4 regions of the Paenibacillus sp. sptzw28 genome follow, and region 3 is predicted to be linked to each of the others. Evidence: riboswitches for the same ligand, from Rfam matches in the RefSeq annotation. Region 3 holds a riboswitch; each other region holds the start of a gene.
The links. A riboswitch is a leader RNA that binds a small molecule or an ion and turns the genes downstream of it on or off. The one in region 3 is predicted to bind cyclic di-AMP.
Positions count from the first base shown of each region.

Region 1: another riboswitch for cyclic di-AMP. It lies ahead of KZ483_RS00560 (C40 family peptidase); the one in region 3 lies ahead of KZ483_RS22525 (3D domain-containing protein).
Region 2: another riboswitch for cyclic di-AMP. It lies ahead of KZ483_RS09755 (DUF4218 domain-containing protein); the one in region 3 lies ahead of KZ483_RS22525 (3D domain-containing protein).
Region 4: another riboswitch for cyclic di-AMP. It lies ahead of KZ483_RS15245 (APC family permease); the one in region 3 lies ahead of KZ483_RS22525 (3D domain-containing protein).

Region 1 covers NZ_CP080545.1:131,939-137,558, forward strand. Annotated here, with positions in the region: gene KZ483_RS00545 (YwhD family protein) at 1-155, opposite strand, end outside; gene KZ483_RS00550 (M1 family metallopeptidase) at 360-2,360, shown strand; gene KZ483_RS00555 (hypothetical protein) at 2,406-3,221, shown strand; cyclic di-AMP (ydaO/yuaA leader) riboswitch at 3,494-3,647, shown strand; gene KZ483_RS00560 (C40 family peptidase) at 3,691-4,152, shown strand; gene KZ483_RS00565 (hypothetical protein) at 4,307-4,771, opposite strand; gene KZ483_RS00570 (DEAD/DEAH box helicase) at 4,944-5,620, shown strand, end outside.
Region 2 covers NZ_CP080545.1:2,219,162-2,224,781, reverse strand. Annotated here, with positions in the region: gene kdpB (potassium-transporting ATPase subunit KdpB) at 1-935, opposite strand, end outside; gene kdpA (potassium-transporting ATPase subunit KdpA) at 960-2,639, opposite strand; gene kdpF (K(+)-transporting ATPase subunit F) at 2,669-2,746, opposite strand; gene KZ483_RS09760 (DUF2681 domain-containing protein) at 2,743-2,853, opposite strand; gene KZ483_RS09755 (DUF4218 domain-containing protein) at 2,866-3,276, opposite strand; cyclic di-AMP (ydaO/yuaA leader) riboswitch at 3,396-3,560, opposite strand; cyclic di-AMP (ydaO/yuaA leader) riboswitch at 3,662-3,854, opposite strand; partial or broken gene KZ483_RS09750 (spore germination protein) at 3,992-4,309, shown strand; gene KZ483_RS09745 (hypothetical protein) at 4,531-4,803, shown strand; gene KZ483_RS09740 (glycoside hydrolase family 27 protein) at 4,830-5,620, shown strand, end outside.
Region 3 covers NZ_CP080545.1:4,911,246-4,916,865, forward strand. Annotated here, with positions in the region: gene KZ483_RS22510 (zinc-binding alcohol dehydrogenase family protein) at 1-347, shown strand, start outside; gene KZ483_RS22515 (alpha/beta fold hydrolase) at 415-1,377, opposite strand; gene KZ483_RS22520 (polysaccharide deacetylase family protein) at 1,647-2,576, shown strand; gene KZ483_RS22525 (3D domain-containing protein) at 2,646-3,305, opposite strand; cyclic di-AMP (ydaO/yuaA leader) riboswitch at 3,430-3,622, opposite strand; gene KZ483_RS22530 (mannose-1-phosphate guanylyltransferase) at 3,769-4,782, shown strand; gene KZ483_RS22535 (PAS domain-containing sensor histidine kinase) at 4,791-5,620, opposite strand, start outside.
Region 4 covers NZ_CP080545.1:3,395,212-3,400,831, forward strand. Annotated here, with positions in the region: gene pelA (pectate lyase) at 1-92, opposite strand, end outside; gene KZ483_RS15235 (hypothetical protein) at 529-1,032, opposite strand; gene KZ483_RS15240 (M48 family metallopeptidase) at 1,025-1,762, opposite strand; gene KZ483_RS15245 (APC family permease) at 1,998-3,824, opposite strand; cyclic di-AMP (ydaO/yuaA leader) riboswitch at 3,993-4,150, opposite strand; gene KZ483_RS15250 (GlcG/HbpS family heme-binding protein) at 4,561-4,968, opposite strand; gene KZ483_RS28925 (NAD(P)-dependent alcohol dehydrogenase) at 5,234-5,620, opposite strand, start outside.

The DNA of each region.
Region 1 (5,620 bases), 1.3 Mb from region 3:
CAGGATACGGCGCTGAGGTCAATGGTGCCCGCTCCGAATCCCCGGTGCTCTTTATTGCTCACCACATTAAGCGACAGCTGTTTCTTTTCCTTCTTCTCCGGTACGGACGAAGCCGCGTTATCCGGCGTTTGTCCTTGACCTTGCTCTTCCGTCATTGAAATTCCCACTCCCGTCTTCCCTGATTTATATGAAGCGCAGCAGCCCGGGCTTCCTCCGGACGGCCGCTTCCGTGCGATCAAAAAACCCGCATCCGGCAAGGCTTCTCCGCCTGTCCAAACATTAATTCCATTTTAGCTAATAATCCGCGAAAAGCAAACATATACATGCTGTAGATGCTTGTCAACGGGAGGGAATCGTTAATGACGCCACGTCACAGCAAACGTTTACTGCTCTTTGCAATAGCTGCCGTCCTGCTCGGCGTGACGGCCCAGCAGGGGTTCCGGGATGCCTGGGTTTCGCAATACACATACGCCCTCGCCCCCGCCAAATCGGACACGTCCCCAAAACCGGCTGTCCCCCAAAATACGCCGGAGCCCGATTCCGTCATGCAGCCGAAGCCGGTATCGCTCAGCAAGCGCGTTGTGGAATACCACATCGACGTTACGCTGACGGAGGATGCCAAAACACTCCATGGCGAGCAATCGGTCACGTGGACAAACCCTGGCAGACAGCAGGTGTCCGAGCTTTATTTTCACCTGTACCCCAATGCGTTTGAATCCAAGGAGTCAACATTCATGAAAGAATCGGGCGGTCAGCTGAGAAATGACAAAGCGACGTTCGGCAGCATCGGCTACATGCAAATCAAATCGCTGCAAACGACCGAGGGCTACAGTCTGCTTCCGCGGTTTCATTACGTCCAACCCGACGACGGCAACATGAGGGACAAGACGCTGGCCAAGCTCCGTCTTCCCAAGCCAGTCGCGCCGGGGCAAAGCGTAACGCTCAAGATGGCCTTCGACGTCAAGCTCCCGGAAGTATTCGCACGTATGGGCTATTCCGGCGATTTTGTCATGGCGGGTCAATGGTTTCCCAAGCTCGCGGCTTATGAAACCGTCGGCACGCGCGGCAGAACCACGGAAGGCTGGAACGCCCATCAGTACCATGGCAACTCGGAATTTTACAGCAATTTCGGCATCTACAGCGTGAGGATCAACGTGCCGGGCACCTACAAGGTAGCGGCGACCGGATTCCAGACGAAGCCGACAGTCATCGCCGACAAGCGTAAAACGTACCAGTTCTATGCGGACGATGTGCACGATTTCGGCTGGAGCGCTTCTCCGGATTTCGTCTATGCCGAAGAACCGTTCTCAACCGACGGAGTGCCCGGAGTGCGCATCAAGCTCTACCTTGACCCCCTTCATGCCAAATTCAAGGACCGGTACATGCACGCTGCGAAATCTGCGCTCGCCAAATATGCGCAGTGGTACGGGGCGTATCCGTATTCCACGCTTTCGATCGTCGTGCCGCCCAAAGGCGGGAACGGCGCAGGCGGGATGGAGTATCCGACGCTGATTACAGCGTTCGCCGCAGAGAATGCGAATCCCGGCTACGATCTGGAGCGAACCGTCATTCATGAAATCGGACATCAATATTGGTACGGTATGGTGGCCTCCAACGAATTCGAGGAAGCCTGGCTGGATGAAGGCTTCACATCTTATTCGGAGGATAAAGTGATGCAAAGCGAGTATGGAGTCGAACCGAACCTGCCGATGGAAGCGAGCTATATGACCGACCCGGCTCCGCTTAAGCAGGTATCGTGGTCCTATCACAGCAACAACAGCTATGCTGAAAATGTATATATGCGGGCCAAACTCGTCTTATTCGGCATTGAAAAGCAGGTTGGAGCAAAAACGATGAGCAAAATCATGCGCACTTATTTCCAGAAATATAAATTCAAGCATCCCTCCACCGCCGATTTCCAACGTGTCGTCGAACAGGTGACGAAGACCAAATGGAACGATTATTTCAGCCAATTCGTCTACGGCAATCAGATGTCCGACTATTCCGTCGAATCGATTCATGTGCGGCCTGTCATTCAGAACGGCGTCAAGCAGTACGAATCCGTCGTGTTGATCCGCAGGCAGGGCGGCAGCTTCGGACCAGCGCCGATTATCTTTCAGTTCGCAGACGGAACCACGATGCCGAGGGTGTGGAACGGCCAGGAAACGCATATTCAATATAAAATGGTATCCGCCTCCCCGCTGGTCTGGGCGGTCGTCGATCCGCAAAACAACAATGTGCTCGATAACAAGCATATCAATAACTTTATGAAAGCCGAGCTTCCGGAGAAAACCCGCACACGCTGGAGCGTTGGATTCACAAAGCTGATCGAAGGACTGTTCGCATCGCTCGCGTGGTAGCCGCGCCGAACGTAAATATGACAATTGAAGGAGGTGGACAATCGCATGAACAATCACATAAAGCAGGGCTGGCGGCTTACCGCCAAACACTTTTATATTATCATTCTATTATTTGTATATGAGCTGGTATGGGGCTTCGTTCTCTACAGGATGATAGAAGGCATCGTCGTGCCGCTATTGAAAAGGTTTCCCGACAGCTCTACGGCGGACGGCGCAGTACAGCTGTTTCTGACCGAAGCGCAGTTCCAGCTTCTGAAAACCGATCTTATTCGTCCGTATGTCTGGATGTTTGCGGGGCTGCTTGCGGCCAGAATGCTCTTGACGCCGTTCCTGAACGCAGGGCTTATCCATTCGCTTCACTATACGAGGGATGACGGGGGCACGAAGTTTCTGCAAGGAATTCGTACCGTCTGGAAGCCGGTCGCACTACTCTATATCATAGAGACCACGCTTGCGCTTGCACCCGGTTTCTGGCTCCTCCCGCACGGATTGGAAACGCTGCTTGGCAGCGGCAGCTGGACCGATCTCGCACAAACGGCCGGTCCTTGGGCCGGCGGCTGGCTGGCATGGGCGGTACTGCTTCACTTGCTGTTTCTCGCGATGCAGTTCGGCGCGGTATCGGGGGGCGGAATGTTCCGCTCGCTGTGGAGCGGCCTGCGGCATTTCCTCCCTTTCGCCGGCATCTCGCTGATTATGTGGGGCTTCGGGCTGGCACTCAACATAATGATCGCATCCGCCTCCATGCTGTGGGCCGGGCTTGCGGCGCTGATTCTGCATCAAAGCTACCAGCTTGTACGGACGATCATGAAAGTATGGACCGTAGCGTCGCAGTACGATGTGTGGCAGTCCAAGCAGATTTAGTCCGGATAGCGGATTTTTGTCGATTGGCGTACGGTTCATTCAATTAGACATAGGAAGCCAGACATACCCCGGTATTGCAACCGGACATGCCTGGCTTCCTGCTTCATTCTATAAAATATGAGGCCCGGGATACTTCCCGGGCTTCATATTTGCATTGTCGCAATACGCAACGAATGAATTTGTCAAAAAGTTTCACTCTAATAATTTTAATTTGTGAACAAATTGTGAAATTAGAAGGAGATTCGATAAAAAAACAGAATAATTATGCCAGCATGAAAAAATTGCCGAATTCCCTTATCGGGAAACGGGGGAACCATCTTGGGTGAATTGACCCGGGCATTCGGTCCATTCGAATGTCAGAGCCGGTCATAGGGAACCTTCAACCGAACCCCACAGCTAACCTCGTAGGCACCGGAAGGAGCAACATTTTTTGAAAAAGGTTTCTGCAGTTCTCATCGGTCTAGCATTGATGCTGATGTTCCAGGCTGGAAGCGTTTTCGCAAATTCCAGAATGGACGGAGTGATCAGTGATGTGATCGGCACGCCTTACCGCTCTGCCGGGACGACAACAAACGGATTTGACTGTTCGGGCTTTACAATGTACGTGTTTAACAAACTCGGCGTTGATCTCCCGCACCAATCCGGGTCGCAAGCCAGACTGGGCAAGAAAGTCGCGAAAGACGACTTGCTCCCGGGGGACCTCGTATTCTTCAATACGAACGGCAGAGGCATTTCGCACGTCGGCATTTATGTTGGAGACGGCAAATTCGCCCATTCTTCCTCCAGCAAAGGGGTAACCATCAGCGGCCTCAGCGACTCTTACTACAGTAAACGCTATGTTACTGCTCGCCGCGTTATGAGCCCTGAAACTTTTGAAAAATATGCCGATGAACCGTCCGATGAGCCGGACGGCGGCGGAGACGCCGGCTAAACCGTGCTCGGCATCGATTGCGATGCGCATGCGGGACCGCAGCTTTGTTTTGTCCTTTCGGACATCAAAGCCGCGGTCCTGCTTTTGCGTTCGGACTTCTACTTTTTAGTAACCGATAGGTGGATGAGTGAAACACAGTGGCCGAGTGGCCGTTTTACCGCAGCTCATAGCGAACCCACCAAAATGTGCGCCCGACCTGAATATCGAGTTTCGTCCCGACCGGAGCGAACAGTTCATGCAGCTCAAACGCCGCCCCACACCCTTCACTTCGCCGGTCGGCAAACACCGCCGTCGCTCCCTCCTTTAACCGCCCATGCAGTTTAGTAAGGAAATCCGCCCGGTCCTCCGCCGCAAGCTCACCCAGGCAAAAGCAGGCAAGTCCCGCTTCATAGGTCCCGGCGACTCTTGTCAGATCGGCTGCGGGGACCGTTCTTACTCCGGATGAGTTGAGCCTGGGCGTACGCGGTCCTGCAACGCGAAGGATCGATCTTCCTGCCAACGTCCGGCTCATCGCTTCTTCCACCTGTGCCCATTCGTTCCATCTTGCTTCCAGGCTGTTCAGCCATCTTCCCACACTTACTACCCCCCGCTGCGATTTGCAAGCTGTTATCTTATACATATGAACCGCTGCTCGCAAACTGACCAAAAACGGGTATAATGCAAGAATAAACATCATTGGACCGTGAACAGCGCAGCATTCTTCCGCAGAGCGGGAAGATAGGCTGAAACCTTGCTTCCATTGAACCATATTAAAGGGAGCTTTCGATTCTTACCCAGGAGATGATGCACTTATGTCCAAGTCTTCCCCGGCTCTATCCGTCTTTCACCCAACGCTTGCCGGCTGGTTTACGCAGACGTTCGGCAGGCCGACGGATGTCCAGCTTGAAGCATGGGACTCCATTATGGCCGGCAGGCACACCCTGATAGCCGCACCGACAGGCTCCGGCAAAACGCTCGCTGCGCTGCTGCCCTGCCTGAACCGGATCGCTCAAGATAAAATTCTCGCGGCAAGCGAAGGCCGCAGCTGGCCGTCCGGCGTGCGTGTGCTCTACATTACTCCGCTCAAAGCGCTCAACAACGATATCCAGCACCATTTGGTCGGCTTCATGGATGCCATAGATCAATACCGCCCGGAAGAGGAAGCAGTCGAATGCTCGACATGGCCTCATGTTCGTTCCGCCGTCCGTACGGGGGACACATCCTCGAGTGACCGTGCAAAGATGGTGCGCAGACCGCCCGATGTTCTCGTCACGACACCCGAATCGCTTTATTTGCTGCTCACCTCGGACAAGGGACGCGGCATGCTTCGGACGGTCGGAACGGTCATCGTCGACGAAATACACGGGCTCGCCGGTGACAAACGCGGCGCCCACTTGTCTCTCTCCCTTGAGCGGTTGTCCGGGCTATGTCCAAAACCGGTGCAGCGCATAGGGGTTTCCGCGACGCAGAAGCCGCTGGAGCGTGTCGC
Region 2 (5,620 bases), 2.7 Mb from region 3:
TTTCCGAAGGTGATGGTGCCCGTCTTGTCCAGAATCATCGTGTTGATGTCGCCTGCGGCTTCGACCGCTTTACCGGACATCGCGAGTACGTTGAACTGCGTGACGCGGTCCATGCCGGCGATCCCGATCGCCGACAGCAGTCCGCCGATCGTGGTCGGGATAAGGCAGACGAGCAAAGCGATAAGGACAGGGACATCAAGTACAATATTCAGATACTTCGCAATCGGAGCGAGCGTGACGACAACAATCAGGAAAATGAGCGTCAAGCTCGTAAGCAGCGTGTTCAGCGCCAGCTCGTTCGGCGTTTTCTGCCGCTTGGCGCCTTCCACCAGCGAGATCATCCTGTCAATGAACGATTCCCCGGGGTCGCTTGAGATGCGCACCTTGATTTGATCGCTGACGACGCGGGTTCCGCCTGTCACGGAGCTAAAGTCGCCGCCGGCCTCCTTGATGACCGGGGCAGATTCGCCGGTAATGGCCGACTCGTCAACGGAAGCGAGACCTTCGATTACTTCTCCGTCTCCAGGTATCATTTCACCTTGCGAGACGATGACGATGTCTCCTTTGCGGAGCTCGGTGGATGACACGACTTTCACGCTTCCCAAGGCCAGCTTATTGGCCGTCATTTCTTTTTTCGATTTCTTCAGCGAATCTGCTTGCGCTTTACCTCGTCCTTCAGCGAGTGCCTCGGCAAAATTGGCGAACAACACCGTAAACAGAAGGATCACAAATACCGTCAAATTAAACCCGACATTGTGTCCCGTGCCGAAATAGGATGGAAAAACGGTCATCAACAGTACGACAAGCGTACCGACTTCAACTACAAACATGACCGGATTTTTCAACATCGTGATCGGATTTAATTTGATAAAACTGTCTTTTACCGCACCCTGTACGATAGAAGAGGATAGCATCGGTCTTCGATTCGTGCTCATTGTCGGTTCACCTCATCCGTTCCGTTAGCGAAGTGTCAATTGCTCTGCGATCGGCCCGAGGACCAGAGCAGGCAAGAACGTCAGCGCTCCAATAATCAATACTGTTCCGATCAAGATACCCATGAACAAGCCATTGTCCGTCCGGAACGTCCCAACCGTCTCCGGCACCCACTGCTTGCGGACTAGCGAACCGGCCACGGCCAGCATAGCGATCATGGAAACATACCGGCCAAGCAGCATGACTATCCCGGTTGAAATATTCCAAAACGGCGTGTTATCGGCAAGCCCCTCGAAGCCGGAGCCGTTGTTCGCCCCGGAAGATGCATACTGATAAAGCACCTGTGAAATGCCGTGAAATCCGGGATTTGTAATCGATCCTTTTCCGAGATCAGTCAAGAACGCGATAGCCGTCGGTACAAGGATAATGAACGGATGCGTCAGAATCGCGACGGCGATCAGCTTCATCTCTCGCGGCTCAATTTTACGGCCCAGGAACTCCGGCGTCCGGCCAACCATGAGCCCGGCAAGGAACACGCCCAAAATCGCATACATCAGCATGTTCACAAGGCCGACGCCTTTGCCGCCAAATACGCAGTTGAGCATCATTTGAGCAAGCGCTCCGAGTCCGCCGATCGGCGTGAGCGTGTCGTGCATGTTATCGACCGAACCGGTTGTTGCGGCGGTCGTAACGGCCGTGAATAGCGCCGATTGCGCAATGCCGAAACGGACCTCTTTCCCTTCCATACTGCCTTGTGAGGCGTCGATGCCAAGCTTGTTCAGCACCGGGTTGCCGCGTAGTTCTGCAGCATATATCATGACAAGGAATACGATAAACATGGACATCATTGCACCGAATATGACCCAGCCTTGCTTGCGGTTTTTGGAAAACAAACCATAGGTATAAGGCAAGGAGGCAGGCAGCGCCCACATCGATAAAATTTCGATTACATTCGTCAGCGGACTCGGGTTTTCGAAAGGATGCGCCGAGTTGACTCCGAAGAAACCGCCGCCGTTCGTGCCCAAATGCTTGATGGACTCTAACGATGCAACCGGGCCGATCGCGATGTGCTGCGCTGCGCCCTCAAGCGTTGTCACGCTAAGCGTCGGTTCCAGCGTCTGAGGCACATGAAGCGCCACCATTACAAGCGTGAGAATGAGGGCAGCCGGAATAAAAATCCGCGTGTGCGCCTTCACGAAGTCTTCGAAGAAGTTGCCGATTGTCTCCCCTTTGCTCGTCAAACCGCGAACAAAAGCGATCGCAACCGAGAAACCCGTCGCCGCCGATGTGAACATCATCATCATGATAACGATCATCTGTGAAAAGTAAGAGAGCCCCGTCTCGCCGCTGTAATCCTGCAGGTTTGTATTCGTCATGAAGCTGATGACTGTGTTAAACGTCAGCGTTTGCTCCATGTTATCGATACCGTTAGGATTCAACGGCAGCACTTGCTGCAAACGCAAAATCACATAGCTGACTGCAACAAGTACGATATTCATTAGCAGAAAACTGAGCGCATACTTTTTCCATGTCATGCCGGCTCGCTGCTTGAGGCCAATCAGCGTATACAGGATGCGTTCGAAAGGTCCGAATAGTTTATCCAAGCGATTCGGCTCGTTTGAAAAAACATGATATACGTACGTCCCAAGCGGTTTGACTAGTAAAACAATCACCGCCAAGACGATCACTATTTGCAAAATGCCCATCCGGCAACCTCCTTAGAACGGTCTGATCATCAAAATTTTTCAGGATTAATCAAGGCATAAACCAGATAAAGAAAAATAAATAACGTAAAAATCAAGACTGCAATCATAATTGCTCTCCACCTGCCTCATCAATGACTTGGCTGCACCAGGATAGAAAACCGTAGAATAATGTAAAAGCGCCGCCAAGCAGCAAAATCATATATAGGTCAAGCATATTAAGCCTCCTTTACGCATCTGACAACAGATCATCGGTTATAAGGAAAGAGATATCGTTACTGCTGGTATGGATGACATAATTGGCGCCAAGCCCTTTGTATACGAGCCTCGGATTGCAGCTGTCCGTTATGACATAAATCGGCTTTGTCGTCCAGCTGCGGCATATTTGTATATACCGGCAGCAAAGGTTAAGACTGCTTTCAAACAAATATACCTTTCCGATCCGAAACTCCGGAACAGCCCATGTAATTTCCTTGGTTGTATTTACCGCTATGATGCGCTCTACTCCAAGAGTCATTATGCGTTCATGTTCCGCCTTATTGCGGGTAATTACAGCAAATGGAATACGCTTGTCTTTCAGTTGCCTGATAAAGTCTTCGCCTCGAATATTCGGCGCCGAAACCAAAATCAAATCTTGCAATTCGCGTTTCTCCTCCTTGGTTTTCAGGAGTAGGCAACAAAAAAGAAGCCATTGGAAGAGGAACTCTTCTCGCGGCTTCTAGGCACAGTAAAAAACCGTGTCTATTCACGTTAAAAAGTTGCCTCTCTCTGGTACGCTTACGAGGTTAGCTGCCGGATTCGGGCGTGAGAGTCGCCCTACGCCTGGTTGCCATGCAACCGGGCGATTCACCCCATGGATTATAAGACAATCCGTTCGGGTCCCCCGTTCCCTCCTTTATTAGAGGGATTCAGCGAAAAAGACGTTTGCTGAATAAAAAAAACCGCATAGGGAATCTACCCTGCGGCCGATAAAGTCACAAGATCATCCTCCCAACAATGAAGAACCAGATTCTGAAATGAAACAGAATGTTGTCCTTCTACACTTACGAGGTTAGCTGCCGGATTCGGGCTGTGAGAGTAGCCCTACCCGAAGAAGCAACCTTGTCAGTTGGCTCCTCCAGGATTCACCCCAAATGACGGATTATCGACTCTCACATCGAAAGCCGTCATTACATGGTTCCCCCGCTTTCCTTAACGGAAACTCAGCGATTTGATGAAAATATTTCAATTCATGAATCGTATATTACGCCTCCTCTGTCGGTTTGTAAATATAACTAACATGCTGCAAACTGCCTTTACATCACACGTGCATCGATTGCAGCGCTTACATCTTTTAGGAACTCTATAACGCTCTCTCTATCTCATTATCTCTTCGGTTTATAACAATGGTTCATTGTGGTACTGCCGCTTTCACCCTGCCTTCTTTTTATATCTCCATCACGACCTTTCACCAACAGATGCTGCCCACAAAGTTGATCCTTAGCTTCGCATCGGCCCACGAATTGGTGCCGTTTCCGGCTCTTATCGAAGCTTTAATAATGGAAGTGACGTTTGAGGCGCTTCGCGAAGCGGGAGTACGGCTCCCGAAGCAAGTGGGGGCAGCGGTGAGTATTGTCGGCGCGATTGTTATCGGAGAAGCGGCGGTAATGGCTGGGCTTATTTCTGCCCCATTGGCGAAGGAGACGGTTGCGCGGGTACAAAGAGACCAATACGGACGTTCTTGGCTATGCGGATGCTTTTTATAACAAATATATCCTCAGATTTGGAAACAGACACGGGACAACTGGGGCACTCAGTTCCGGCAGGTCGAAACCGATTATGATATCCATGTGAACATTGCACGACCAGGCGAATACGTGCCGCCTTTAGCTGTAAAAAAGGATGGAGGGAAATAATGCTGGTAACGGCAAAGGTATTGTCTGTTGCTTTTATTCTCTTTTTGATCGGCTTATATGAGTGGCCCAAAATAAATCGCCGTTTAAAAAGGGAGCGTATCGTTTTCGTATTACTCTGCACGCTGACGCTTGTGGTGTCGGAAGAGCCGATAGGTTATCCGAAAATGCCCGGAGATATATCCATTGCCGAGTGTGACAGCAATATTTTACAAGCTGGAGCAATACATTACGGTGGAAACGTCGCCTTCCTTGTTTTACACTTGAAGGAGTAAAACTTCTAGCATAAAGGATGGATGACATGAAGCATCAGAAAATCGCTCTCACACCGCCGATGGGATGGAACAGTTGGGATTGTTATGGAGCAGCTGTACGTGAAGAGGAAATCAGAGGAAATGCGCAATATATGGCGAATCATTTGAAACAGCACGGCTGGGAGTACGTCGTGGTCGATATTCAGTGGTACGAGCCGGGTGCGGTTTCCTCCCAATACCGGCCTTTTGTTCCGCTGGAGATGGATGAATACTCGCGTCTTATACCTGCCGCAAACCGTTTTCCCTCCGCAGCCGGCGGACTTGGGTTCAAGCCGCTCGCAGATTATGTGCACAGCCTATCGCTTAAATTCGGCATTCATATTATGCGCGGAATTCCGCGGCAAGCCGTTCACGCTGACACTCCTGTAATGGGAACTTCAGCTACAGCCAGAGATATCGCCCACACGAACTCGATCTGTCCGTGGAATACGGATATGTACGGCGTGGATGCTTCCAAAGAAGGAGCCCAGGCCTACTACGATTCCCTGTTTCGGATGTATGCCGAATGGGGCGTAGACTTCGTCAAAGTGGACGATATCGCGGCTTCGCGCCTTTATCATATTCATAAAGAAGAAATCGGTCTGATTCGCAAGGCAATCGACAACTGCGGCCGCCCGATGGTGTTAAGTCTTTCTCCGGGTCCGGCGCCGCTTGAATACGCTTCCGTCTTCATCGCTGGCGCCAACATGTGGCGGATGACGGACGATTTCTGGGATCTGTGGCCGCTGCTGCACGGCATGTTCGAACGGTGCGAGAAGTGGGCGGAGCACGTCGGCCC
Region 3 (5,620 bases):
ATGCCACGGAGCAGCATTGGACACATATGGCGGAGGTTATTTCCCCACAGGGGAAAATATGCTCTATAGTGGATGCGAAGGACCCGCTTAACCTGAATGTTTTAAAAAGCAAAAGCGCCTCATTCGTATGGGAGTTCATGTTTACAAAAGCGATGTATAAAACTGCCGACATGATTGAGCAGCATCATATTCTGAACCGTATTGCGGAGCTTGTCGACTCCGGCGACATCGAAACTACAATGACCGAAAGGCTTGCTCCGATTAATGCAGCCAACCTGCGCCTGGCTCATGCAAAGATAGAAGAAGGCGCAACGATTGGAAAAATCGTACTCGAAAACTGGGATTAACAAATGACAAGCACCTTCAAGCGCCGGTTGTCGAGGCTCCATGAGGGTGCTTGCTTTTTTAGGGCCCTTAATAATTCCCGAGAAAAAATTGAATGATCTTATCATGCAGCCCCGGAAGTCCTTCATGGCCGAAATCCGGAAATATTTCGAGCCTTTTGGGCGCCGTGATTTTATTATATGCGGCAAATTGCGTGGATGGAGGACAGACGGTATCCATCAGTCCGACCCCCAGCAGCACGTCGCCTCGGACACGATCGGCCAAATGCTGGATATCGATGTAGCCGAGCTTTGTGAAGATCGCATTCTCCCTTACATGCTGCGGGTCAAAATGACGGAAATAAGTGCGCAGCTCTGCGTAAGCATCCTTGGCCAAATCCATTTCCCATACGCGGCGGTAATCGCTTAAGAACGGATAGACAGGCGCCAGCTTGCGTATCCGAGGCTCAAGTGCGGCGCATGCTATTGTTAATGCCCCCCCCTGGGACCACCCGGTTGCAAATACCTGGCCGGGATCGACCTCGGGCATACTCATAACGATGGAAGCGAGCTGTGCTGTATCAAGAAATATATGTCGGAATAATAGATTGTCCGGTTCGCCGTCAAGTCCGCGTATGATATGGCCGTGATGGGTACTGCCAAGTACGCCTCCGATGTCCTGCGACGGCCCCCCTTGACCTCTGCAATCCATGGCGAACACCGAAAACCCCAGAGAAACGAATGCAAGCCGGTCGCTCCAATCGCCTGCATTGCCCGAGTAACCATGAAACTGAACGACTGCAGGATGCGGCTTATCCGCATGGCGTGGACGGGCATACTTTACATGGATACGGGCTCCCCGCACGCCGGTGAAGTACAGGTCGAAGCATTCCGCTGCCGGCGTCTGAAAAGCGCTGGGCACTAACTCTACTTGCGGATCGGTTTCACGCATCTCTTCAAGTGCTCTCGCCCAGTATTGGTCAAAATCGGCGGGACACGGATTAATTCCTGTATACGCTTGCAGTTGAGTAAGCGGCATATCTATTGTCGGCATGAGGCAGCTCCTTTGTTCTTATATTCAATTACATGTTAATGGTTTACCTGTTAGAGTGTAAAGAAATTTCATTATTTCTCCCCGCCCAATTCGATGTAATCCCCGCGCCATGCATGAAGGAAATCAGGAAGGGAATAATAATTCAACCAACAATACCATGTTACTCATGAAGAAGCGGCTAACGCTCTGCACGAACCAACAGAACAGGTGCTCTTCCCGCTTGGGTCTGTGCCTTCCGTGGAGGTGGAGTTAGCGGGAGGGAGTCCGGTATGCAATCGAACCGCCGCATGCAAAAGGCCGGTATATTGCTGCTTGCGGCATTAACGGCGCTTTGCCCTTCGATAGAATCGGATGCTTGGTATAGTCCTGGCCCTTCCCCCACACGTAATACCACCAAACAGGCGGCAAGCATGGCACAGCCATCATCACAGCAGGATCTTGCGCGTGAGAAGGAGGCCAGGGAATCCTCGGCATCCTTCCAGTTATCTCGAAAGCGGAAGCATCATAAAAAACGCCGCCGCGTCCAGGCGATGTCATGGGTATCGCTTCAAAAACGATACCCCGGAACTTTCATCATAGGCGGCCCGCGGAGTGCCCGAAAAGTAGCGCTGACCTTCGATGATGTGCCCGATCCGCGCTATACGCCGCAGGTGCTGGACATACTGGCCCGATATAAAGTGAGAGCCACCTTCTTTGTCGTCGGCTCACGCGCTGCCGCTTATCCGTCGATAGTTCGGCGGATGCGCCGGGAAGGCCACATTATCGGTAATCACTCCCTCAATCACGCGGTTTTTTCACGCATCCCGCTGGGCTCCTTTAAACGTCAAATTGTTCGGACGGATGCGATTCTGCGTCCCCTTGTCGGCTACAGTCCGAAACTAGTCCGGCCTCCCTATGGTGAAATCATGCCCAGCCAGATTGAATGGTTAAAGCAAAACGGGTACATCGTAGTAAATTGGGACGTTGACTCAGTCGACTGGCGCGGTACCGATAGCAGCCATATCCTTGTAAACATCAAGAAGACATTGCAGCCGGGATCCATTATTCTGCAGCATGCCGGCGGGGGAGTCGGCCAGGATTTATCAGGCACGGTAAAAGCCTTACCCAAGCTTATCAAGCTGCTTCGAAGCAAAGGGTACCAGATCGTCACGCTGCCCGATCTTCTAAGCAAGCCGGCTTCGCGCAACAGCAAAGGTTAAAAGCACAAACGGCGTCCCCGAGGGGACGCCGTTTGTGCTGCCGGCTTTCACTTACATGCCTATGTCCATTTATTTGTTTAAAACAAACACTTTGACATATTGGTATCCGAACTGACGCGCCTTTTTCTGCGATTGCGGCAAGAATATATCAATCCTGTCGCCTTTAATCGCGCTCCCCATATCGGTTGCGACCGCTATCATGCCTCCAACCGGTAACCCGTCATGGTTATACCCGGTAATATAAACTTTGCTGCCCATCGGTATCCGCTTGGGGTCAACCGCGATCGTGCCAAGCTTTAATGGGTTCCCGAAATAATCGACCGGTCCCCAGCCATTCTCTGAGGCCGCTGCGGTATAAGCGCTCGCTTTGGCTTGAATGACGTCCGAATAGCTGTACGAACGCCCCTTCACCTGCACGATATCGTTGCCCTCGGCTTTACCGCCCGCTGATTTCTTGATCTTAACTGCCGACTGGCCGGAATCATTCTTTGCCTTAATAGGAGCGCCCGGTATAACGATGGAGAGGCCTTTGTAAATATTGAGCGGATCCACCTTCGGGTTGGCTTTCATCAATCGTTCAAGCTGGACGCCGAAGCGTTTGGATAATTTCCAGAACGTGTCGTTGTCGGACGCTTTATACGCCGCGGCGGCATGTGCCGGACTGGCGTTAATGAGAATAGCAATGCTAAGCGCGGCTGCTGCTGCGCCCTTTTTCCAATTTTTAAACAACGTTTCTTCCTCCTTTTTATTTACGGACCCCCGCTCTGCCGGTGTGACCATTTTTGGCAGGAGCAGGCTCCGTCATCGCCAAACGAACTACCGCTTCGATATGAAAAAATTGCGGTTGATGACGCCCGTTTATGCATGCGGCCTACGAGGTTAGTTGTCGGATTCGGATTGAGGAGATCAACCCTACGCCTTGCGGATTGGCCGCGCAGCGATTCACCCCGAGCGTGAGATCATCCCATTGAATGATCTTCCGCAGGAAATACTCGCTTGTACTTCCTGAAAGTCCCCCGTACGATTAGTTTCGGCTCGCGTAAGAGAATATCACATCATGCCCTGTATTGAAACCGGTAAATACGACCAGCCCACTTATTTACAACGTACAAATGCCGTTTTCGGGGCGAATATAATGTCACTAAAATATGAGCGTACTATGTTTTTCGTTATTCGGGAGGTGGTTCAAACCATGAATGTGGTTATTATGGCAGGCGGCAAGGGTACCAGATTCTGGCCGCGAAGCGTCGACTCAATGCCAAAGCAATTTTTGCCCTTTCACTCCGAACGGACTTTGATTCAGGAGACGGTTAGCCGCTTTCGCAAAATTGTCTCGAGCTCCCGGTTGTATATAATAGCACCCGCCCGCTATCTGCCGCTCCTGGAAGAACAGCTTCCGGAATTCACGCAGGACCAGCTTATATTGGAGCCGGAGCAAAAGGATACGGCAGCCTGCATTGCTCTTGCCGCGTTTCGGTTCCAGCAAAGGGGAGACGACGAGCCGGCGATATTCGTGCCTTCGGATCAGTATATAGCGGAGGAGGAGCCGTTCCTTGCAGCCGTGAGACGTGCCGCGGAAATGGCGAAGAGGCCCGGTGCGATCGTAACGCTCGGGATCGAGCCTACCCGCCCGGAAACCGGATTCGGTTATATGAAGACAAAGGAGCCCGCAGCCGGTGAAGACCTGCCCGATAGCGTTCTCCCTGTTCTTCGCTTCATGGAGAAGCCGACAGCAGAGCGTGCCGAGAAGCTCATTCGCGAACCCGGCACTTACTGGAACAGCGGTATTTTTGTTTGCAAACCCTCAACTCTTGCCCGCCGAATGGAGCAATTCCAGCCGGCGATATGGAACAGCCTTATTGAGCACCCGCTCGATGTATCGGCGGCCTATGCCCTTATGCCGCGGCTTTCCATTGATTTTGCCGTCATGGAACGGGCCGAATCGATGTACTGTATACCGGTACAATGCGGCTGGGACGATATTGGTTCGTGGGCGGTGCTCGGCCGCCACTGGACGCCGGATGCCAATGGGAATGTGAGTAAAGGCAGCGTAACGCTCACGGAAGCAAGCGGTAATACGGTCTTTATTGCCGATAAGCATGCACTGATAATAGGTGTGCATGACCTTATTATCGTATCGACGCCTTCCGGTCTGCTTGTGTGCCCGAAAACAGAAGAATTCCGGCTGAGAATGTGGTTAAAGTAAGCTGTCTCTCACGAGGAAACACAGATCGGAAGCTCGACCGTTGCAGTTGTTCCACGTCCCGGTTCACTTGCAAAACGAATCGTACCATGGTGGGCCTCGATAATACGAAAGCAAATCATTAGACCAAGTCCCGTGCCGGTGCTTTTTGTAGAGTAAAAAGGACCGCCTAACAGATCAAGCTGCTCTTTTGGTATACCGACGCCTTGATCTTCAATCCGAATCAATACGGAATCCTCGGTGTTGCGCATTAAAAAAACCGTCAGATTACCGCCGTCCGGCATCGCTTCGATAGCATTTTTCATCAGGTTTATAAATACTTGTTTCAATTGGTGTTCGTCGCAATAAACCGAAGGAACATCAGAATCGAAGTTTGTTGTCATTCTCACGTTATTCATGATGGCCTGCGGCTCCAGGAGAGTCGTAACGCTGTCGAAAATTTTGGCCAAATCATGTACCGCGTACTGTTTCGCCTGCGGCTTCGCAAGCGCCATAAATTCCTGGACAATCGTATTGATCCTGTCGAGCTCCGTCAGCATAATATCGAAATACTCGTGATTGTGATTCACTTTGGATTTCAGAAATTGCGTAAAGCCTTTAAGCGAAGTAAGCGGATTACGGATTTCATGAGCTATACCCGCCGCCATTTGACCGACGACGGACAGCTTTTCCGAGCGGATCAACGCTTCCTCTTCCTTCTTTCTTTGAGTCAAATCGTGGTAGACGCTTTGGATCACAAAGGGTCTTCCCTGAAAATCATGGATCCGTATACTCGAAACCTCAACATCGATCACGCGGCCATCCAATCCAAGAAGCTTGCTTTCGGTAAAATCGAGCGGTT
Region 4 (5,620 bases), 1.5 Mb from region 3:
GCTTGCGGAGGTTGTAGCATTATTCCAAAAGCTCCTAAGATAAAGGTTAAGATTAACACGAAAGATCCATATTTTATTTTTGATTTTGACATGACAGCAATCTCCTTTTTTTGTTTTTTACGAACTTTTTAAGCTATATTAATTTAAGATATTGTATGACCCACCACCTTCCACTCTAAGAATACTGCTGACTGGAAGCGCTTACTTAAATCCATAAATAGGGTATCACACAATTTATTAATTAAATAATGTAATTTTGTCTTCTTATTACTAAATTTGATCTTTCTTGCCTCATGGCAAGTCCAAATTTACTCATTCGAGCCTTGTGGTGTTTAGCGTAGTCGTTGCGGCATTGGGGTTATAATGAATAAGGCCGCAACCGCGGCTTTTTATCGTTGCATGTTCTTGTTTTAAAGCATAATAAGCTGCCGGGCAGAGACCCGGCAGCTTTCCGTTTTAATACAATTCACTTCAGAATTACTTCAGTTTTCCCGGAAAACTCGCGATAAATCCACGAAGTGCTGCGGCTCAAATGTACGGCGCCATCCAAGTACGGTAATCGTCAAGAAGCTCCCGCTGAATGCGTTGCTCCAACCGACGGAATTCAGCTTCGAATTCGGCTTCCCGGGCGGGATCAAGAACTAGTGCGAGATTACCGGCATTGCATTGTTCGATATACTTTTTTCTCAGGGCGGTTGGAGGATGGGTGGTATCGAACCGATACTCCGCATTTTGCGTGATCCGACGAATTCTTTTGATTTCCCTTTCGGGAACATGATTTACCGCATTACGAAATTCACCGAACAAATCGTTGTTGTATTTGTACTTGGCAACCTTCTCAAAGGCGATATAGAAGGTAGGTTCGAAGTGAAGCTTCTCAAGGGCGGACAGTGCTGCACTCTTACCGCTGATATGAACGGCAAGGCTGTCGGCGTGGTATTCGAGTCGCTGGCTTTCTTTCCACGACGGCAAGCTTATTAAATACCACAGCAGTTCGACCAACTTGGCCATACCCAATCGAATCTTAGCCATAAGGGTGTCGAGAGGACCGAAAAGTTCCGAGTAATCGGTTTTGGGATAAAAAATATAATGCGCTTTCCACATACCAATTTCTTGTATTGTCATTATGTGCGTTGTGGGCCATTTCGTGGGCCAGTACATGAATTTTCTCTTGTACGGTTAGACCCGCAAACAGCGGAATACCGATTCCGATCAACCTTTTCCGAAGCAAGCCGGAACGCATAAAGAAGGCGGTAAATTCAGGCAGGGCGACGACGCTATCGATTCTTCGCGCCCCGGTTCGTTCAGCCAATTCGTCGAGCAGCTCGTAAATCACCGGGTAATCTGACCTATGGATCGGCTTTCGTTTGAACCTGTAAAATCTCGGTCGGATTTCGAAGGCCACTGCCGTCATAAGTAAGCCTGATAGAAACTCGCCGAAATTGTAAGGCGTTACGAGTCTTTCGATGCCAAGGTAAAACAGCAGGATTGTCAAACCATGAAGCACGGTTGCCGCCAGATATGCAGCGACAATGGAAGGTGTAATCCTGAATTCGACGCCCGCAGTCATTATGCTGTCGTATAACCGCTGGACTGCCCGAACACCAATCTTCCGATTTAGTTTATCCGCAAGCCGTTCGTGTGACGAAACGCGCTCGGGGTTCAAGTTCCAATCACACTGATCGCACCACGTCACGTACCCTGGTATGACCGGCATATCGCTGCCGCACTGCGGACAGGATACTCGTGCTCCGTTTTCCATTCTCTTCCCCCTGTATCTATAGTTCGATAGTCCTTTTATATCAACAGTATGTCAGTCCTGTGCTTGAAAATAAAGTCTTTGTTTCTAGCACTTTATTCCTTCAATCTACACGAATCGCAGATTTTCCGGATTAAATGGAATACATCGCAGCAATTAAAAATAAAAGCAGCTGTCTTATGACAGCTGCCTGCATTTTCTATAGGGATCCATAGCTTTACGATTACCAAGGCCCAGATTATTTTTTGAGATGATAAGGAACGGTTGTAACGATTACATCTTTCCGATAAAGCAGTGCGGCACGAATGGTAAAGCTTGTTTGGTTATGCAGGATATTGTGCCACCCCTTTTTCGGAATGAATTGCGGAATAATGACAGTGACTTGGTAATTTGATTCTCTGGCCTTCCGCTCTACCGTATCGATAAATTTCATCAGCGGCTGGATAATGCTGCGGTATGGCGAATGCAGAGTTACCAGCCTGACATCAGGCATCCATTTGGACCATTTCTCCTCGAACTTCGCCTCGTCCTCACGCTCGAATGGGATATACACTGCAATGATCTGATCCGCTCCCAGCGATTTGGCGTAATTTGCAGAGTGTTCCACTACATGTGTGATACCGGCTACGGGTAGAATGATGACATTACCTTCTATTGGAACGGCCGGTTCGCATGTGGTAAGCCGAAGCTGTTCGCCGACCGCCTCATAGTGTTTATTAATCCGGTGAAACGCGAGCACGATAAGCGGCAGAAAAATCAGTATCGGCCAAATCTGCGTGAATTTCGTCAAGAAGAATACGAATGTAACCGTCAGGCAAATGAAGGCGCCTGTAGTATTAATGATCAGCTTTGGTACCCATCCGGGGGGCTTTTGCCGAATCCATTTCAGCATCATTCCACTCTGGGACAATGTAAACGGAATAAACACGCCTACGGCGTAGAGCGGGATTAACTGTTCGGTCTGCCCTTTAAATGCTAATATCAGTAAAATGGAAAGAACCCCGAGCATTATAATTCCATTCGAGTAACCCAGTCTATCCCCGCGAACGGCAAACATCCTCGGAATAAACTTATCCTTGGCAAGATTGACTGCCAGTAAAGGGAACGCTGAATAACCGGTATTCGCGGCCAGAATAAGAATCAATGCCGTTGTACCTTGGATAAAGAAATACATGAAAGTCCGGCCAAAAGTTTGTTCGGCGATTTGAGAAACGACTGTGGCTTCCACTATGGGTGTAATGCCGTAATAGTAAGCCAGGAACACGGTGCCGGAGAACAGCAGTGCCAACAATATGCCCATCACTGTTAGTGTTCTGGCCGCATTTTTCGGTGCAGGATCTCTGAAGTTGGGTATTGCATTCGAGATCGCCTCAACACCTGTCAACGCCGAACTCCCGGATGCGAAGGCTCTTAGAAGCAGAAACAGACTGATCCCCATTACAGGTGTCCCGATCGGTGCATGCTGCGCCGCAGAAACTCCGCCGCTGGCGATATTATACAAACCTGCTCCGATTAAAATAAAGAGAGCGAGAACAAACAAGTAAACCGGGTAGGCCAAAATTGAAGCGGATTCCGTCACACCACGAAGATTTAGCAGTGTAATCAGGATAACAAATACAACTGCGATGCCAACAGTATGTTCGTGCAAGGTTGGGAAGGCGGAAGTGATGGCATCTGTTCCTGCGGATACGCTAACGGCCACTGTCAGGATATAATCTACAAGCAGAGAACCGCCAGCGACCAATCCGGGATATTTACCCAGATTTTCTTTGGAAACAACATACGCCCCACCGCCGTGCGGATACGCAAAGATGATTTGTCGATACGACAAAATAAGAGCCACCAACAGGATCAATACACCGATTCCTATCGGAATCGAATACCAGAATGCTGCAATGCTGATCGTAATCAGAACCAGTAGAATCTGTTCCGGTCCGTAAGCTACAGACGACAATGCGTCGGAAGACAAAATGGCAAGCGCCTTGGTTTTGTTTAGCTTCTGTTCCCCTAATTCGTTGGATTTGAGCGGCCTTCCGATCAAGATTCGTTTGAGTGCCACTAACATTCCCGACCACCGCCGCCTGAGAAATAAACTTGCCGCATAATACGTTATCCCTACCCCTTCTTTTAGAAAATCAGTTGTTTTAGATATCCTTACCCTTCCCAAATTTACTGTTTTTTACCACACAAAAAAACCGCAAGGCATCTTACGGCTGTAATAACCCAAGTCGTCTCACCTTCTCCAAAAACGCTTGCGAGGTTAGCTGCCGGATTCGGGCTGTTAGAGTCGCCCTACAGTGCGCACCATACAGCACTGATTCACCCCATGACGTCATATAATGAGCTCCTTCGGTTCCCCCGTTTTCCTCAGAAATTCAGCGAGTTATGAGATGAGACGATTATACCGCTTTGAACAACCACTGTAAAACGGCCAATAAACTCAAAAAGCATCGATTTTATGATGCTTTAACGAATGTATGCGGATACATTATATAATATTGTTCTAGTGGTATGTGAAGGGCAGTATTATCGTTCATTCTCTTAAATTGCCGCACTATTCAGCTATCTCTGCCAGTACAACGTTTCCCGATACGAGTTTCCCCTTAGATAGACTGAATAACATTCAGGGCTTAATAATTGACGGATTCTTCATATCCGCAATACAAAAGTACCAAGTAACACAAAAAAGCCGCGATTTCCGCGACCTTTAATGTTGTATTTTGGTCTTCCGATAGGCTGCTGCGCAATTCCCGGCTTATAACTACTTTTTGTTATTTGGTTAAAAACTTCACCCTTAATAATCACCCATACGTTCGCTCAAAATTAACTCTAACCGCCTCTGCAACAAGAACATCCTGCTCGACTGAACCGCCGCTAACACCAAGTCCGCCAATCAAAAGATGTTGTTGGAGTAACGGAATCCCTCCGCCAAATAATACAATACGATTTCGGTTTGTCGAATGGATGCCGTAAAGGGACCCTCCGGGGCGTGCCATTTTGGCCAAATCTGCAGTCGGCATTTTCATGGCTACCGATGTCCATGCTTTATTGGTTGCTATATCGATGCTTGCCAGTAAAGCATGGTCCATTTTGTAACACGCGGTCAGATTGCCTCCTGCATCTACAACTGAAATCACCATAGGCACGCCAATTCGATGTGCTTCCAGCTCCGCTGACTGAATGATTTCTTTTGCCATCCATAATTGCATTGCAGTCACATTCCGCCAAAGATCGTCATTGCGTTGAATTTATGAGCCGGAATCTTATTTTCCGAAATCACTCTCCATTGGCACTGCATTCTTTGAGTTCACTCCCTCTTTTGTATTACACGCTTAAGACCTTACATTTTTACGATTACCGGAGCCGTTTCTTCAAACGATTATTACATTTTATTTGCTTCGCCCCGGATCTATTCTAGGGACAATTTGTAATATTTTTCTTGTTGATGAAGCTGCCGGAGCAAGCAATGAATTGCTATAACATCTCCATATTAATGACGACTTTTCCTTTGGGGTGACCTTCTCCAAGATACCTGAGAGCTTCAGCAACCTCGCTTAACGGATACCGTCTATCTATAACAGGAACTACTTTGCCAGCTTCAAAAAGCTCCTTGAAAAAATTTTGGTCATTTTTGTTTGTCCTGTGAACAAGGATACCCATTTTCTTGCTCCCTGCCATTGAAACACACGGTCCCAGGAGCATGAGTTGGCAGATTCGGGCCATGGAGCCTCCCACCATGACATAAGTGCCGCCCGGACTTAATGCACGCTTGTAATCGAAAATTGAGCGATATCCAGCAACATCAAGAATCAGATCGTAACTCTGCCCATTATTGGTGAAATCATCCTGCGTGTAATCAAT